4 regions of the Roseateles sp. DAIF2 genome follow, and region 1 is predicted to be linked to each of the others. Evidence: predicted binding sites of a transcription regulator. Region 1 holds the regulator's gene; each other region holds the start of a gene.
What was found. Region 1 encodes HrcA, which represses chaperone genes, less so after heat shock. Its sites were predicted from a motif close to TTAGCACTCNNNNNNNNNGAGTGCTAA; they were not measured.

Region 1 (4,348 bases):
CTCCTCGGTCACGCGCCGCAGCTCGGCCTTCAGCCGCCGCAGTTCCTCGGCCTGCGAGACCTGTGCCTGCCGCTCGGCGCCCGGCGCCGAGTACACCTTGATCCACTTGTACAGGCTGTGCTGGCTCACTCCGATCCGTGCCGACACGTCGGCCACCCGGTGGCCTCGCTCCGTGATCTGCTTGACCGCCTCGATCTTGAATTCTTCTGGGTAGGGTTGGTTGGTCTTCATGGCACCTCCTATTGGGCCTCAGATTGAGACTCGAAGGTGTCTACTGAATCCGGGTCGATTCATGCAATTCCTTGAAAGCGTTCAAGTCGTCTTGCGATGCAACCACTGAGCTTGGAGCTGCTTGCGCAACAGCCGTGGCCCATAGCAAGAGGCATATAGCCAACAGTCGGCTCATAGGAACCACTCCCTTGATCGCTTTCATGAATTGCCGTCGATGGCAAATTTAAGCTCGGGATGCTAGCAAATCCGTTGAATTGCCGAACTATGGCGGCAAGGCCATCACAGCGGGCTGGTCCGCAACCAAAGCCAGCGCCAAGAACCTTGGCTATGCAACACTGGAACATTGATCGGATGCTGATGGCCACCAATGCAAAATCCGACGTCGCGGCTACATGGCGGCTACATGAGCCCAAGAGGCAACAAAGCACGAACGAAAATATTCGGCTAAGTGTTTTACTTATTTGGTAGGCCGTACAGGACTTGAACCTGTGACCAAAGGATTATGAGTCCTCTGCTCTAACCATCTGAGCTAACGGCCCGAAGCGCGCGATTGTAAGGGTGCCTCGCGGGCGCCCGCCGCCATCACTTCTGCGACAGCGCGTTCGTCACCATCCGCGAGGTGATGTCGACGATCTGGATCATGCGGTCGTAGGCCATGCGGGTCGGGCCGATCACGCCCAGGGTGCCGACGACCTGACCGTCGACCTCGTAGGGCGCGGAGACGATCGACAGCTCCTCGTAGGGCACGACCTGGCTCTCGCCGCCGATGTAGATGCGCACGCCCTCGGCGCGGCTGGAGACGTCCAGCAGGCGCATCAGCTGGGTCTTCTGCTCGAACAGGTCGAACAGGCGCCGCAGGCTGCCCATGTCGTGGCTGAAGTCCTGCACGGTCAGCAGGTTGCGCTCGCCGGAGACGACGACGCGGTCCTCCTCATGCTGCATCGCCTCGGTGCCGACCTGCACGGCCGCGCTCATCAGCTGCGCGATCTCGCCGCGCAGCGCGTCGACCTCGCTCTTCAGCCGCTCGCGCACCGCCTCCAGGCTCAGGCCGGCGTAATGGCTGTTGAGCCGGTTGCTGGCCTCGGCCAGCTCGGACTGGCTCAGGTCCTGGGCGGTGAAGATGACCCGGTTCTGCACATCGCCGTCCGGCGAGACCATGATCACCAGCACCCGGCGTTCGCCCAGGCGCAGGAACTCGATGTGGTGGAACACGCTGGGCTTGCGCGGCGCGGTCACGACGCCGACGAAGCTCGACAGGTTGGACAGCAGCTGCGCGGCGTTGGCGATCACGCGCTGCGGCTGGTCCGGCAGCAGCTGGCTCTCCAGCGGCCGGGTGTCGGTCACCAGGCCCTGCTGGGCGGTCAGCATGGTGTCGACGAAGAGGCGGTAGCCGCGTGCGGTCGGGATGCGGCCGGCGCTGGTGTGCGGGCTGGCGATCAGGCCCAGCTCCTCCAGGTCCGCCATCACATTGCGGATCGTCGCCGGGCTCAGCTCCAGGCCGGAGGCCTTGGAAAGCGTGCGCGAACCGACGGGCTGGCCGTCCGCGATATAGCGTTCGACCAGGGTTTTCAGCAGGGATCTGGAGCGCTCGTCGAGCATGGCGGTCATTGTACGGACTGCAGCGCCACGGTCAGCGGGCATTCACATCGCTGTGGTGTAATTCTGCGCATGGTCACGAAGCCTCCTCCTACACCGTTCCGACATGCGGCCATCGTGGGCAAACATCAAGCCCGCGGCATCCGGCCGGTCCTGGAGGAGGTTGCCGAATTCGTGGCCGCTCAGGGATTGGATGTTTCCCTGGAACGCGAGACCGCCGAGAACACCGGCATCACCGACTACCCCGCCCTCTCCAACGACGAGATGGGCGCGCAATGCGACCTGGCGATCGTCGTCGGCGGCGACGGCACGATGCTCGGCTTCGCGCGCGACATGGCAAGACATGGCACCCCGCTGGTCGGCATCAACCAGGGGCGCCTGGGCTTCATCACCGATATCTCGCTGGAGCGCTTTCGCGAGGCGCTGGCGCCGATCCTGGCCGGCGACTACGAGAAGGAGCAGCGCGCGATGCTGGAGGGCGCCGTCTGGCGCGACGGCGATTGCATCTTCGAGGGCCTGGCGCTCAACGATGTGGTGGTCAGCCGCGGCGCCACCGCCTCGATGGTGGAGCTGAAGGTGGACGTGGGCGACGAGTTCGTCGCCAATATGCGCGCCGACGGCGTGATCGTCGCCTCCCCGACCGGCTCGACCGCCTACTCCCTGTCATCTGGCGGCCCCATCATGCATCCCAGCATCGCTGGCTGGGTGCTGGTGCCGATCGCTTCGCATGCGCTGTCCAACCGCCCGATCGTGCTGCCGGACTCCGGCGAGGTGCGGCTGGAGATCGTGGCCGGGCGCGACGCCAGCGTCAATTTCGACATGCAGAGCCTGGCCAGCCTGCTGCACGGCGACCGCATCACGGTGCGGCGGTCCGCGCACAAGGTCTGCTTCCTGCATCCGCAGGGCTGGAGTTATTACGCGACGCTGCGCCGCAAGCTGCGCTGGTACGAGGGAGTGAGTTGATGGCCCACCCCCTACGGCCTACGGCCGCCCCCGCAAGGGGGCACGCCCGCAGGCCCGGCGGAGCCGGATCCTCGGGCGTCGCTCGGTGCGGATGCGCGCGTGCAATGAACACGCCGCTCAAGCGGCATGGAGAACTTTGATGCTTAGGCGTTTGAGCCTGCGCGATTTCGTGATCGTGCCGGCGCTGGAGCTCGATTTCGATAGCGGCTTCGCGGTGCTGACCGGCGAGACCGGTGCCGGCAAGTCCATCCTGATCGATGCGCTGCAGCTCGCCCTGGGCAGCCGCGGCGATGCCGGCGTGGTGCGCGAGGGCGCGGCGCGCGCCGAGATCACGGCCGAGTTCGACAGCCCCGCGGTGCTGGCCGCCTGGCTGGACGAGGCCGGCTTCGAGGCCGGCGAGACCCTGCTGCTGCGCCGCGTGATCGATGCGCAAGGCAAGAGCCGCGCCTGGATCAACGGCAGCCCGGCCACCGTGGCCCAGCTGCGCGAGACCGCCGACAGCCTGCTCGACATCCATGGCCAGCATGCCTGGCAAGGACTGACCCGGCCCACCTCGGTGCGCGCGCTGCTGGACGCCTTCGCGCGCCTGGACGTCAAGCCCCTGGCTCAGGCCCATACGGCCTGGCGGCAGGCGGCCGAGAAGCTGGAGGCCGCGCGCAGCAAGGGCGAGGAGCTGGCGCGCGAGCGCGAGCGCCTGGCCTGGCAGCTGGAGGAGATCGGCCGCCTCGCGCCCGGCGCGGACGAATGGGACGAACTGAACGCCGAGCACCAGCGCCTATCCCATGCCGCCTCGCTGATGGACGCGGCGCGGCTGGCGCAGGAGGCGCTCAGCGGCCAGTCGGGCGAGGCCGAGCAGAACGCCGAGAGCCTGACCGAGCAGGCGCTGGACAAGCTACAGGACGTGGTCGAGTACGACGCCCGCCTGGCCCCGGCGATCGAGGCGCTGCTGAACGCCCAGGCCCAGCTGCAGGACGCGGTCCATACCCTGAACACCTATCTGCACGGCACCGAGCTGGAGCCGGAGCGCCTGGCCGAGCTGGACGAGCGCCTGTCGGCCTGGATGGCGCTGGCGCGCCGCTACCGCCGCCCCGGCGCCGAACTGCCCGCGCTGCACCAGCAGTGGAAGGCCGAGCTGCAGACTCTGGACGAGGCCGGCGACCTGGCCGGTCTGGAGCGCGCGCTGGCCGAGACGCGCGCCGCCTACGACCGCGAGGCCCGGCTGGTCGGCCAGGGCCGCGCCAAGGCCGCTCCGGCGCTGGCCGCGGCGGTCACGCAGGCGATGCAGCAGCTGGGCATGGCCGGCGGCGCCTTCGAGGTGGCGCTGCTGCCGCAGGAGGAACCGCAGAGCTTCGGCCTGGAGAGTGCCGAATTCATGGTGGCCGGCCATGCCGGCAGCACGCCGCGCCCGCTGGCCAAGGTGGCCTCGGGTGGCGAGCTCTCGCGCATCGCGCTGGCGATCGCGGTCACCACCTGCCAGCTCGATGACGAGGGCGCCGGTGCCGGCACCCTGATCTTCGACGAGATCGACGCCGGCGTCGGCGGCGCGGTGGCCGAGACC
Region 2 (4,348 bases), 2.6 Mb from region 1:
CCTGACGCGCGACGGCCGGGAGATCCATGTGCGCGCGCTGGTCAGCCTGCTGCGCGATGCGCACGGCCAGCCCTACCGGCTGGTCGGCGTGGTCGAGGACATCACCGACCAGCTGAAGATGCAGGAGCTGGAGCAGGCGCGCGAGACCGCCGAGGCGGCGAACCGGGCCAAGAACGAGTTCCTCTCGCGCATGAGCCATGAGCTGCGCACGCCGCTGAACGCGATGCTGGGCTTCACCCAGCTGCTGGAGATGGACCGCGAGCACCCGCTGTCCGAGCGCCAGCGCGGCTGGGCCGGCCAGGTCCAGCATGCCGGCTGGCATCTGCTGGAGATGATCAACGACACGCTGGACCTGTCGCGCATCGAATCCGGCTCGCTGAAGCTGGAGCTAGCGCGCCAGGACCTGGGCGCGCTGCTGGACGATGCGCTGGCCCTGATCGAGAAGCCGGCGCAGCAGCGCGGCCTGACGATCGAGAAGCGGCTCGACCCCGAGGCCCGCTTCGCGCTGGGCGACGCCACCCGCATCCGCCAGGTGCTGACCAATCTGCTCAGCAATGCGGTCAAGTACAACGTCGACGGTGGCCGCATCCAGCTGGCCTCGCGCCTGCTGCCCGGCGGCCTGCTGGAGCTGAGCGTCGCCGACACCGGCCTGGGCCTGAGCCCGGAGCAACTGGCCGCGCTGTTCCAGCCCTTCAACCGCCTAGGCCGCGAGCGCAGCGGCACCGAGGGCACCGGCATCGGCCTGGTGATCTGCCAGCGCCTGGTCGAGCTGATGGGCGGAGGGCTGACGGTCAGCAGCAGCGAGGGCCGCGGCTCGACCTTCGCACTGCAGCTGCCCCAGGCACCGCTGGCCGATGCCGCGGCCGCCGCCGCGCCGGAGGCCGATGCGGCGCCGGCGCCGGCACAGCGCCGGCGCGTGGTCTATATCGAGGACAACCTCACCAATGTCGAGGTGATGCGCGGCGTGCTGGCGCAGCGGCCGCAGCTGCATCTGCAGGTCTATGGCGACGGCGCCAGCGGCCTGGCCGCGGTGCTGGCCGAGCCGCCGGACCTGCTGCTGCTGGACATGCAGTTGCCCGACACCGACGGCTTAAGCGTGCTGCGCCGGCTGCGCGAGGCGCCGCGATGCGCGGAGCTGCCGGTGGTGGCGGTCTCGGCCAATGCGCTGCCCGAGCAGATCGAGCGCAGCCATGCCGCGGGCGTGCAACAGTACCTGACCAAACCGGTCGATGTGCGTGAATTGCTCGCGCTGCTGGACCGCCTGCTGCAGCCGGCCTGAGGGCCGGGCCGCGCGCGCCGTGCAAAATACGACTCCCTCCCGCCGGACCGCCCATGAGCTCAACCGCCATCGCCCCTGCCCCCTCCTCCGCCCTGGTCACCGTCAATGAGCCGGTCGGCGTCGCCCGGCAATGCCTGACCTTCCGCATCGGTGCCGAGGAGTACGGCATCGACATCCTGAAGGTGCAGGAGATCCGCTCCTACGAGGCGCCGACCCGGATCGCCAACGCCCCGGCCTTCGTCAAGGGCGTGGTGAACCTGCGCGGCGTGATCGTGCCGATCGTCGACCTGCGGCTGCGCCTGGGCCAGAACGCCGAGTACGGCGCCTTCACCGTCACGATCGTGCTCAATGTGATGGGCCGGGTGGTCGGCATCGTGGTCGATTCGGTCTCCGACGTGCTGGAACTGGCCGCCGACGCGGTCAAGCCGCCGCCCGAGATCGGCGCGGCAATCGACGCCCGCTACATCACCGGCCTGGGCAAGATCGGCGAGCGCATGCTGATCCTGCTGGACATCGAAGGCATGGTCGCCGGCCCGGACTTCGGCCTAGTCGACTGAACTTGTTAGCGATCACTATCGCGGTGATTGTTCACAAATCTTCACTGCAGCATTGCATTTTGCGGCCTTAGCACTCATTTGTAGGGAGTGCTAATATTGCAGTCGTCGGGAGCCCCTGGGCTCCCTTGGCTGGAGGACATTGAATGACCGCACCGACCGCATTGGCTGTTCGCGACCCTTGGGCCCTGGTGCCCTCGCTGGGCAACCTGGATGCCTATATCTCGGCCGTCAACCGCCTGCCGCTGCTGACACCCGAAGAGGAGCTGTCGTTTGCCCGCCGTCTGCGTGAAAACGGCGACCTGGAGGCCGCCGGCCGCCTGGTGCTGTCGCACCTGCGCCTGGTGGTGTCGATCTCGCGCCAGTACCTGGGCTATGGCCTGCCGCAGGGCGACCTGATCCAGGAAGGCAATGTGGGCCTGATGAAGGCGGTCAAGCGCTTCGACCCGGACCAGGGCGTGCGCCTGGTCAGCTACGCCATGCACTGGATCAAGGCCGAGATCCACGAATACATCCTGAAGAACTGGCGCATGGTCAAGGTCGCGACGACCAAGGCCCAGCGCAAGCTGTTCTTCAACCTGCGCTCGATGAAGCACAGCCTCAAGGAAGAGGCCGGCGAGGGCCAGACGCACCGCAACACCCTGACCGAGAGCGAGCTGGAGCATGTGGCGCGCGAGCTCAACGTCAAGCGCGAGGAAGTGCTGGAGATGGAGACGCGCCTGTCCGGCGGCGACGTGGCCCTGGAGCCGCAGACCGACGACGACGGCGAGAACAGCTTCGCCCCGATCGCCTACCTGGCCGACGAGAGCCAGGAGCCGACCCGCGTGCTGGAGAACCGCACGCGCGACGATCTGGCCGGCAATGGCATCGCCCGCGCGCTGGACGCGCTGGACGAGCGCAGCCGCCGCATCGTCGAGGAGCGCTGGCTGAAGGTCAACGACGACAGCTCGGGCGGCATGACCCTGCATGAGCTGGCCGCCGAATACGGCGTCTCGGCCGAGCGCATCCGCCAGATCGAGGTGGCGGCGATGAAGAAGATGAAGAAGGCGCTGGTGGCGGCCTGAGGTCCCTGAGGCCCAATCGCTTGCCCGCCTCCCGCGCCCCACGAAGCCCCGGCATGCCGGGGCTTTTTTTCATGCCGAACTCATGAGTCGGCCCGCGTCGCTCTACGAAGGCCTGCTCGGCCCCTCGTCCTATGCGGCGCTGCCGGCGGCCGTGCAGCGCTTTCATCGCCTGCGGGGAAGCCGGGAACTGCACGGCCGGGTCGAGACCGCGGCGCCGGCCTCGCTGGCGGGCCGGCTGCTGGCCGCCTGCCTGGGCTCGCCGCAGCGCGCCAGCCGGGGTGCCATCCGCTTCCTGCTCGAGGCCGGCGTGACTCAGGAGACCTGGACCCGCTGCTTTCCGGAACAGCGGCCGATGCGCTCGTACTTTCGGGCGGTCGCCGGCGGGCATCTGGAGGAGCGGCTCGGTGCCGCGCGCCTGCGTTTCGAACTGCAGGCCGACCGGGAAGAAGGCCTGCTGCGCATGCGCCTGATCGGCCTGCGCTTCCTCGGCCTGCCCTGCCCGCGCTGGCTGCTGCCGCGCCTCGTCGCGCAGGAGCGCGGCAACGGCAGCCGGCTGCATTTCGAGGTCAGCGCGGCGCTGCCCTGGGTCGGCGTGGTCGCCGCCTACCAGGGCCATCTGGAGCTGGAGGAGGAAGGCATCCCATGATCATCGTCGTGTTCGATGGCCATTGCCTGCTGTGCAACGGCTGGGTGCAGTTCCTGCTGCGGCATGACCGGCGCGGCCGCCTGCGCTTCGCCTCGATGCAGGGCCAGACCGGGCGGCGCCTGCTGGCCGCGGCCGGGCTGCCGACCGAGGAGGGGCTGCAGACCCTGCTGGTGGTCGACGGCGCGCGCAGCTGGCAGCACACCGCGGCCATCCTGCGGGTGCTGCATGCGCTGGGCTGGCCCTGGCGCCTGGTCTGGGCGGCCTGGCTGATCCCGGCGCCGCTGCGCGATCCGGCCTACCGCTGGATCGCGCGGCACCGCTACCGCCTGTTCGGCCGCGCGGCGCAATGCCTGCGGCCGAGCGAGGCGACACGGGCGCGCTTCCTGGACTGAGCTAGTCCGCCCAGAGCCGCTCGACCAGCTCGCCCACCTCGAGCGGGGCGCCGCCGCCGGCCGGCGCGGCCTGCTTCCAGGCCTGCGGCGAGGGTGCCATGCGTTTGGAGGCGCGGGCGCCCCAGGTGGCGAGCTTCAGCGCGAACACGACCGGGCCCTGCCGCGCCTCGAAGGGCGGCACGGCCTGGATCCGCTCGGTGAGCCGGCGCTGCAGCCCGAGATCGGTCAGGCCGTCGAAATCGAGCCAGACCCGGGACTGCGGGCCGGGCCGCACCGCGACGACGATGAAGCCGGCCACCGCCTGGCGCGTCTCGCTGGCCAGCACGGCCTCGCGCGCGGCGGCCTCGATCGCCTTGATATAGGCCGCCATCGCATCGACGCTGGGCACCCGCTGCTCCAGCACCGCGCTCGGC
Region 3 (4,348 bases), 110 kb from region 1:
AGCGGCTGCTACAGCCGCCTCACGGCGGATGGCATCCTCCCGCGCCTCTCGACGTCGCTGTTCCTCCTCCAATGCCGCCAGTCTGGCGACCTCGGCCAGGCGTTCCCGCTCCAGCCGCTGCACCTCCACCTCCTGCATCGCGCGTTGCAGCGCGGCCGTCGGGCTGGAGGCCGGCAGCTCGGGCATGGCCGGCACGCTCCACGTCACGCTCTCGGACGGGGTCAAGGCCACGACGACCGGCGCGGGCAGCGCTGGCGCTTGCGCCACGCTCGAGGGCTCGACGGCTGCCGCCGACATTTCCGCCGGCACCGGCTCGGGTTCGATCACAAGCTCCGCCGGCCGGGCCACCTGCGGCGCAAGCATCACCACCGTCTGAGTAGCCGGCACTGGCGCCGCAGCCGGGGACGTGGCCGGTTCGGTGCTCGGCGCTACCGGCGCCTGCGGCGGAGCAGCCCCCCTGGGCGGCGCCAGCACGACTCGCAGCGGCTCGGGCGCCTCGGCACGGCGCTCGCGCCAGGGCAGCTCAAACCCCGGCAGGCCCACGCCCTGGCCGCCAAAGCTCAGGCTCAGCAGCAGGGCATGGACCAGCAGGGAGAGCAGCAGCGCGTTCGCTTGCCGCCGACGGTCCCGCCGGCGCCGGCCGGAGGTCGAGGTTGAGGCCGGTGATGGTCCCAGCAGGGTGGTCGACGGGCGGCCGGGTTGCGGGGGCTTGCTCATCGACGCGGCTTCGGGCGCGGCGCCGCGCGACCCGGGCGGATACCTCGCGCCTGATTTTTCTGAATCCGACCTCGCCGTCCTCCGCCCATCGATCCGTCCCAAGCAAGTAGATAGTAGAGCCCCGGGCGCCGATTCTCCCTGCTTCGCCCGACGCCTTGCCCCCGGGATGCTGCGGAGCCGGAACGGCCGGGCCGAACCTTCCCCCTCTTGAAAGCCCGTAAGTCGTCCTTATAATCATCTGCTAGCACTCACCAAGCCCGAGTGCTAACGACTCAGCCGGTGGCCCTGGCCGCCGGGTAAACGTCCTGCATGTGAATGGGTGCCTTTCACATGGCGACCCATTCCAACTAGCACCGAGAAATCTCAAGGAGATGTGATGAAACTGCGTCCTCTGCACGATCGCGTGATCGTTAAGCGCCTGGAACAAGAAACCAAGACCGCTTCCGGCATCGTCATCCCCGACAACGCCGCAGAGAAGCCCGACCAGGGCGAAGTGCTGGCCGTGGGTCCCGGCAAGCGCAATGACAAGGGCGAGTTCGTGGCCCTGAACGTGGCCGTTGGCGACCGCGTGCTGTTCGGCAAGTACAGCGGCCAGACCGTCAAGGTCGACGGCGACGAACTGCTGGTGATGCGCGAAGAAGACCTGTTCGCCGTGGTCGCCAAGTAAAGCTACTGCGCGGCTGCCCGGCGTCGTTGGGCGGTGCTCGGGATCCTCACGACCAGGAAGGTCGTTCCGGTCCCTGCGCTCCGTCCGCCTAGCCCGGCAACCGCTCGCTACGCTTTCCTTGGCAACCACCATCGCGTGGTCCGGGAAAGCGGGCAACACCCCATCAAACTGAATTCGGAGAATTGAACATGGCAGCAAAAGACGTAGTCTTCGGCGGCGAAGCCCGTGCCCGCATGGTTGAAGGCGTGAACATCCTGGCCAACGCGGTCAAGGTCACGCTGGGTCCCAAGGGCCGCAACGTGGTGCTGGAGCGCTCGTTCGGCGCCCCCACCGTCACCAAGGACGGTGTGTCGGTCGCCAAGGAAATCGAGCTGAAGGACAAGCTGCAGAACATGGGCGCCCAGATGGTCAAGGAAGTCGCTTCCAAGACCTCGGACAACGCCGGTGACGGCACCACCACCGCCACCGTGCTGGCCCAGGCCATCGTGCGCGAAGGCATGAAGTACGTGGCCGCCGGCATGAACCCGATGGACCTGAAGCGCGGCATCGACAAGGCGGTCACCGCCCTGGTCGCCGAGCTGAAGAAGGCCTCGAAGGCCACCACCACCTCGAAGGAAATCGCCCAGGTCGGCACGATCTCGGCCAACTCCGACGCCGACGTCGGCGAAATCATCGCCTCGGCGATGGACAAGGTGGGCAAGGAAGGCGTCATCACCGTCGAAGACGGCAAGAGCCTGAACAACGAGCTGGACGTCGTCGAAGGCATGCAGTTCGACCGCGGCTACCTGTCGCCCTACTTCATCAACAACCCGGAAAAGCAATCCGCGATCCTGGACAACCCCTTCGTGCTGCTGTACGACAAGAAGGTGTCCAACATCCGTGACCTGCTGCCGACGCTGGAAGCCGTCGCCAAGGCCGGCCGCCCGCTGCTGATCATCGCCGAGGAAGTCGAAGGCGAAGCGCTGGCGACCCTGGTGGTCAACACCATCCGCGGCATCCTGAAGGTCGTGGCCGTCAAGGCTCCGGGCTTCGGCGACCGTCGCAAGGCCATGCTGGAAGACATCGCCATCCTGACCGGCGGCAAGGTGATCGCCGAGGAAGTGGGCCTGTCGCTGGAGAAGGTCACGCTGGCCGACCTGGGCCAGGCCAAGCGCGTCGAAGTGGGCAAGGAAAACACCACCATCATCGACGGCTCGGGCGCCGCTGCCGACATCGAGGCACGCGTCAAGCAAGTGCGCATCCAGATCGAGGAAGCCACCAGCGACTACGACCGTGAGAAGCTGCAAGAGCGCGTGGCCAAGCTGGCCGGCGGTGTTGCCGTGATCAAGGTTGGCGCCGCCACCGAAGTCGAGATGAAGGAAAAGAAGGCCCGCGTGGAAGACGCGCTGCACGCCACCCGTGCCGCCGTTGAAGAAGGCATCGTCGCCGGCGGCGGCGTGGCCCTGCTGCGCGCCAAGCAAGCCGCTGGCGAGATCAAGGGCGACAACGCCGACCAGGATGCCGGCATCAAGCTGGTCCTGAAGGCCATCGAAGCCCCGCTGCGCGAGATCGTCTACAACGCCGGTGGCGAGGCTTCGGTCGTCGTCAACGCCGTGCTGGCCGGCAAGGGCAACTACGGCTTCAATGCCGCCAACGACACCTACGGCGACATGATCGAGATGGGCATCCTGGATCCCACCAAGGTCACCCGCACCGCGCTGCAGAACGCCGCTTCGGTCGCCTCGCTGATGCTGACCACCGAAGCCATGGTCGCCGAGTCCCCCAAGGACGACGCACCGGCCGGCGGCATGCCCGGCGGCATGGGCGGCATGGGCGGCATGGGCATGGACATGTAATGTCCGACGCCTGAGTCCCCGCGACTCACGCTCGAACGAGGGGCCGCAGCGATGCGGCCCCTTTTTTCATGGCGCGACCGGCCCATAATGTCCCCATCATCCGGTACGCCCGTGTCCATGTCCTCGCTTCCAGCCCTTACCCAGCAGTCCCTCGTCACCGATGCCCTGGCCCTTGTGCCAACGCTCGCGCGCCGGCTGCAGGACGAGATCCATGACGCGCTGAACGGCAGCACCCAGTACCGCCTGCTGGTCGAACCCTGGCAACGCCAGCGCCTGCGCTTCGTCGAGCGCTTCGAGCAAGCCCTGACCCCGCTGCTGGCGGCCGGCGCGCGCGGCGACGATCCGCTGCAGCGCCGCACGGCGCGCGGCCTGGACGAGCTGAGCCTGGTCGACGAGCGCCAGGCCCTGCACGACGTGGCCCTGGCCCATGTGATCCAGGCGATCGAGGACCAGAGCCGCAACGACCTCTACCACCTGGGCAACTTCTTCGCCGCGCTGCGCGGCACCGCCCGCGCGCGCAAGGACGACAACCCGCTGCGCCCCGCCGTCTTCGCCCAGGCCCTGCAGCGCACGCTGGACCAGGTGCCGCTCGATGCCGAGGGCCACTACACCCTGATGCGCGCCGCCGCGCCGCCGCTGGCACGCGGCCTGAGCGATCTCTACGCCGAGATGTGCGCCCAGCTGCGTGCCGCCCAGCTGACCCCGCTGATCACCAGCCGCGGCCAGCCCGAGCACAGCCGCGAGCGCGAGCGCCTGCGCCATGTCAGCAGCGCCTATGTGGACCTGGCCCCGGCCCATACCGAGCCGGCCACCCTGGACGGGCTGGCGCGCCGCGTTGACGCCTACAACAATTCGCGGCCCCAGGACCTCGGCCCGGCCACCGGCGGCGTCGGGCGCGACCTGCTGTCGCGTCTGTACGACCGCATCCTGGCCGACCCGCGCCTGGTGCCGCCGGTCAAGGCCCTGCTGGGGCGGCTGCAGGTCGCGGTGGCGCGCCTGGCCGCCACCGACCTGAGCCTGCTGCGCCGCCAGGACCATCCGACCTGGCAGCTGCTGAACCGCGTCGGCAACCATGGCGCTGCCTTCGAGCATGCGGACGACCCGCGCCTGCTCGACTTCCTGCGCTTCA
Region 4 (4,348 bases), 1.8 Mb from region 1:
TGTGGGTCGTCGCCGCGTTGTCCAGCCAGACCAGGGGCTTGCCGTTGACCCGCTCGGCCAGGATCGGGAAGTCGCGCCGCACCGCCGCCACATCGAAGCCGCCGGGCACGCTGCGCGGCTGCAGCTGCGGGCTGCCGGCGCGCTCTTCATGCGCCTCGACCTGGGCCGGCTGCACGAAGTAGTAGTCCGCGCCCGGCTGCGGCTGCGATGGGGGCTTGGGCTCGGCCAGCAGCGCGAGCAGAGCATCCTGCCCCGGCAGGCCGAAGGCCTGGGGCGAGAGCCAGTCGGCGACCGGCGGCGGCGCCGTGCCCGAAGCCAAGGCGGGCGCGGCCTCGTCGACGAAGTAGTAGCCGCCACCACCGACGGAGGGCCGGCTCGGCGCCGTCGCCGGCAGGGGCAGGGCCGCCGCATAGGCCTGCGGCACGCCCTGGGCCTGGCCGCCCTGGCGCGGCGCCTGCGCGGCATGGACTTGCTGCGGCGGCGCGGCCTCCAGCCTCGGCGCTGGCGCTTCGGCCAGTGAGAGTTCCGAGCTCGATGAAGGCGGCTTGCCGGCCGCCTCCGCAAAGAACTCGCCGGCCAGCCGGTTCAGCGCCGCCAGATCCAGCGGGCCGGCGCTGAGCGCCTCACTTGTAGGTGTCTGGATAGTCATGGTACTTGCCGATCTCCACGTCCTCCAGCACCGCCAGCGCGTCGTCGCTCTGCACCGCCAGCGAGCAGTACAGCGAGATCAGGTAGCTGGCGATCGCGTTGCGGTTGATGCCCATGAAGCGCACCGACAGGCCCGGGCTCTGCTCGCCCGCGAGGCCGGGCTGATACAGGCCGACCACGCCCTGGCGCTTGTCGCCGACACGCAGCAGCAGGATCTTGCTCTTGCCGTCCGCCACCGGCACCTTGTCCGAGGGGATCAGCGGCAGGCCGCGCCAGGTCAGGAACTGCGAGCCGAACAGGCTGACGGTCGGCGGCGGCACGCCGCGGCGGGTGCATTCGCGGCCGAAGGCGGCGATCACCAGCGGGTGGGTCAGGAAGAAGGCGGGCTCCTTCCAGACCTTGCTCAGCAGTTCGTCCAGATCGTCCGGCGTCGGCGCGCCGGTCAGCGGGTAGACAATCTGCTCGGGCGCGACATTGGCCAGCAGGCCGTAGTCGGGGTTGTTGATCAGCTCGCTTTCCTGGCGCTCCTTGATGATCTCGATCGTCAGGCGCAGCTGCTCCTTGATCTGGTCATGCGGGCTGCTGTAGAGGTCGGAGACGCGGGTGTGCACGTCCAGCACGGTGCTGACCGCGTTGAGGAAATACTCGCGCGGCTGCTCCTCGTAGTCGACGAAGGTCTGCGGCAGCTCGCTCTCGTCGCGCGCGGCGCAGGCGACGCGGATGTCCTTCGCGTTCTTGACCTTGTTGAGGCGGTAGATGCCGGCCTCCACCGGCTGCCATTGCAGCAGATGCGTCAGCCAGCGCGGGCTGATGACGGACAACTGCGGAACGGTCTTGGTCGCGTTGGCTAGCTGGCGCGCGGCATTGTCGCTGAGCGCCTGCTGGGCCTCTTGGCTGTCGGCCATGAATGAAAGCTCCTGGTGGTGGTGAAAGAAAGGACGGGAAAGGGAAGAGAACTCAGAGCGGCTGGGTCGCCGGCGCGGCATTGGCCTGGCTGATCTGGCTGCCCGGCGCGACGCTGCGGGTCAGCCAGACATTGCCGCCGATGGTCGAACCGCGGCCCAGGGTGATGCGGCCGAGGATGGTGGCGCCGGCATAGATCACGACCTCGTCCTCGACCACCGGATGGCGCGGCGCGCCTTTGCGGATCTGGCCCTGGTCGTCGGTCGGGAAGCTGCGCGCGCCCAGGGTCACGGCCTGGTAGATGCGCACCCGCTCGCCGATCACCGCGGTCTCGCCGATCACGACGCCGGTGCCATGGTCGATGAACAGGCCCGCGCCGATCTGCGCGCCGGGGTGGATGTCGATGCCGGTCTTGGCATGGGCCAGCTCGGCGACGATGCGCGCCAAGAGCGGCACGCCCAGCAGATAGAGCTGGTGCGCCAGGCGGTGGTGGATCATCGCCTCGATGCCGGGATAGCAGAGCAGCACCTCGTCGACGCTGCGTGCCGCCGGGTCGCCCTCGAAGGCGGCCAGCACATCGCTGTCCAGCAGGCGGCGGATCTGCGGCAGGGCCAGCGCGAACTCGGCCACCAGGCCTTGAGCGCGCGCGGCCAGCTGAGCCTCGGCCTGCTGGCCGCGCGCCGCATAGCGCAGCTCCAGCAGCACCTGCTGGCGCAGCGCCTGCAGCTGGGTGTCGAGCTGGTGGCCGATGTAGAAGTCCTCAGCCTCGGGCCGCAGGTCCGGTGGCCCCAGGCGCAGCGGGAACAGCGCGCCGCGCAGGCCGCCGACGATGCCCTGCAGCAGCTCGGCCGAGGGCAGCTCGCGGCCGCGCGGCTCGTGCAGGCGGTGGCGCTCGCGCCATTCGCGCCGCGCCTGGCGCAGGCCGGCCACGACCTGCTCCAGCGGCAGGTCTTCGGCAGTCGGGGCGGAAGTCGGGGCAGGAATCGGGGGAAGGCCGCTCATGGTTTTCAGTCCTGCTGCCAGGGCAGATGGTGAAAACGCCAGCCATTGCCATGGCCGCGCTGGCCCTGCGCATCGAGATCGCCCTCGAAGCCCTCGAGCACGTTATAGACCTTGGTGAAACCGGCCTTGGCGGCCGCTTCGGCGGCCAGTGCCGAGCGCCTGCCGCTGCGGCACAGCAGCAGCACCGGGCGGTCCTTGCGGCCCCCCAGCTTGGCTTCCAGCTCGCGCACGAAGCGCGGGTTGCGGGTCAGGCCGGTGCCGCTGGCCCAGGGCACCTGCAGGCTGTCCGGCACATGGCCGACGAAGCGGTATTCCTCGGGCGAGCGCACATCGACCAGGGTCAGGGCGCCGGCCGACACCAGCTGCCAGGCCAGCGGCGGCGGCAGGCCGCCGGCATAGGCCAGGCCCGCGTCGCGGGCGGCTTGGCGGGCCTCGTCCAGCGCCTGCTGCAGCGGCGCGGGCAAGACCTGGCCCTCGGTTGTTGGGTTGGATTCTTCGGTAGGCAATACAGGGGCGTTGTGGCTCATCGGCGAGGCGATCCTGGTCCGGGGTGAATGGGGTGGACCCAGCTTAAGAAGCCCGGCGCATGCAAGGAACTGCGGCTTTGGAGCTTGCTTATGCGCAATTCGGGTATCGCGCGGCCGCATAAGCACATGCGCAGGCCTTCCTTGGGTGTCAGCACTGTGCTGCCTAGAGTGCCAACAAGACCCGCCGCGGCGGCGGGCCGAACCAAGCTCAGCCCCTACACAGGAGAAGCGCCATGGCATTGCGCCCCTTGAATGACCGCATCATCGTCAAACGCAGCGAACCCGAACTGAAGACCGCCAGCGGCATCGTGATCCCCGACTCCGCCGGCGAGAAGCCCGAGCAGGGCGAGGTGCTGGCCGTCGGCCCCGGCCGGCGCACCGAGCGCGGCGACTATCTCGCGCCCTCGGTCAAGGTTGGCGACAAGGTGATCTTCGGCAAGTACAGCGGCCAGACCGTCAAGCTCGACGGCGACGAACTGCTGGTCGTGCGCGAGGAAGACCTGTTCGCGGTCATCGTCGACAAGAACTGAACATCCGGAACGAACAGAGAAAGAAAGAGAGCCTTCCATGGCAGCCAAGCAAGTCATCTTCGGCGACGACGCCCGCCACAAGATCGTTCGCGGCGTCAACATCCTGGCCGACGCGGTCAAGGTCACCCTGGGCCCGAAGGGCCGCAACGTGGTGCTGGAGCGCAGCTTCGGCGCGCCCACCGTGACCAAGGACGGGGTCTCGGTGGCCAAGGAGATCGAGCTGAAAGACCGCTACGAGAACATCGGCGCCCAGCTGGTCAAGGAGGTGGCGAGCCGCACCAGCGACAACGCCGGCGACGGCACCACCACCGCCACCGTGCTGGCGCAGGCCATCGTGCGCGAGGGCTTCAAATATGTGGCCGCGGGGCTGAACCCGGCCGACCTGAAGCGCGGCATCGACAAGGCGGTTGTGGCCCTGGTGGCCGAGGTCAAGCACATCGCCAAGCCGACCACCACCAGCAAGGAGATCGCCCAGGTCGGCGCGATCTCGGCCAATGCCGACTGGGACATCGGCCAGATCATCGCCGACGCGATCGACAAGGTCGGCAAGGAGGGCGTGATCACGGTCGAGGACGGCAAGAGCCTGGCCAACGAGCTCTCGGTGGTCGAGGGTCTGCAGTTCGACCGCGGCTATCTGAGCCCCTATTTCATCAACAACAGCGAGCGCCAGCTGGCCCAGCTGGACAACCCGCTGGTGCTGCTGGTCGACAAGAAGGTCAGCAATATCCGCGACCTGCT

Region 2: a site for HrcA is predicted at 1,904-1,930, ahead of rpoH (RNA polymerase sigma factor RpoH). Genes of this name have one in related genera too.
Region 3: a site for HrcA is predicted at 959-985, ahead of groES (co-chaperone GroES). Genes of this name have one in related genera too.
Region 4: a site for HrcA is predicted at 3,229-3,255, ahead of G8A07_RS13835 (co-chaperone GroES). Genes of this name have one in related genera too.

Annotation. Positions count from the first base shown of each region.
Region 1 covers NZ_CP049919.1:4,871,537-4,875,884, forward strand. The annotation lists one part of gene G8A07_RS22470 (IS3 family transposase) at 1-231, opposite strand, end outside; tRNA gene G8A07_RS22475 (tRNA-Ile) at 694-770, opposite strand; gene hrcA (heat-inducible transcriptional repressor HrcA) at 814-1,830, opposite strand; gene G8A07_RS22485 (NAD kinase) at 1,900-2,790, shown strand; gene recN (DNA repair protein RecN) at 2,930-4,348, shown strand, end outside.
Region 2 covers NZ_CP049919.1:1,466,952-1,471,299, reverse strand. The annotation lists gene G8A07_RS06890 (CHASE domain-containing protein) at 1-1,279, shown strand, start outside; gene G8A07_RS06885 (chemotaxis protein CheW) at 1,333-1,836, shown strand; gene rpoH (RNA polymerase sigma factor RpoH) at 1,980-2,897, shown strand; gene G8A07_RS06875 (DUF4166 domain-containing protein) at 2,980-3,543, shown strand; gene G8A07_RS06870 (thiol-disulfide oxidoreductase DCC family protein) at 3,543-3,935, shown strand; gene G8A07_RS06865 (hypothetical protein) at 3,937-4,348, opposite strand, start outside.
Region 3 covers NZ_CP049919.1:4,982,331-4,986,678, forward strand. The annotation lists gene G8A07_RS22980 (TonB C-terminal domain-containing protein) at 1-717, opposite strand, end outside; gene groES (co-chaperone GroES) at 1,094-1,384, shown strand; gene groL (chaperonin GroEL) at 1,573-3,219, shown strand; gene G8A07_RS22995 (DUF1631 family protein) at 3,337-4,348, shown strand, end outside.
Region 4 covers NZ_CP049919.1:3,027,053-3,031,400, forward strand. The annotation lists gene G8A07_RS13815 (family 2A encapsulin nanocompartment cargo protein cysteine desulfurase) at 1-649, opposite strand, end outside; gene G8A07_RS13820 (family 2A encapsulin nanocompartment shell protein) at 624-1,553, opposite strand; gene epsC (serine O-acetyltransferase EpsC) at 1,606-2,553, opposite strand; gene G8A07_RS13830 (rhodanese-like domain-containing protein) at 2,559-3,080, opposite strand; gene G8A07_RS13835 (co-chaperone GroES) at 3,314-3,610, shown strand; gene groL (chaperonin GroEL) at 3,648-4,348, shown strand, end outside.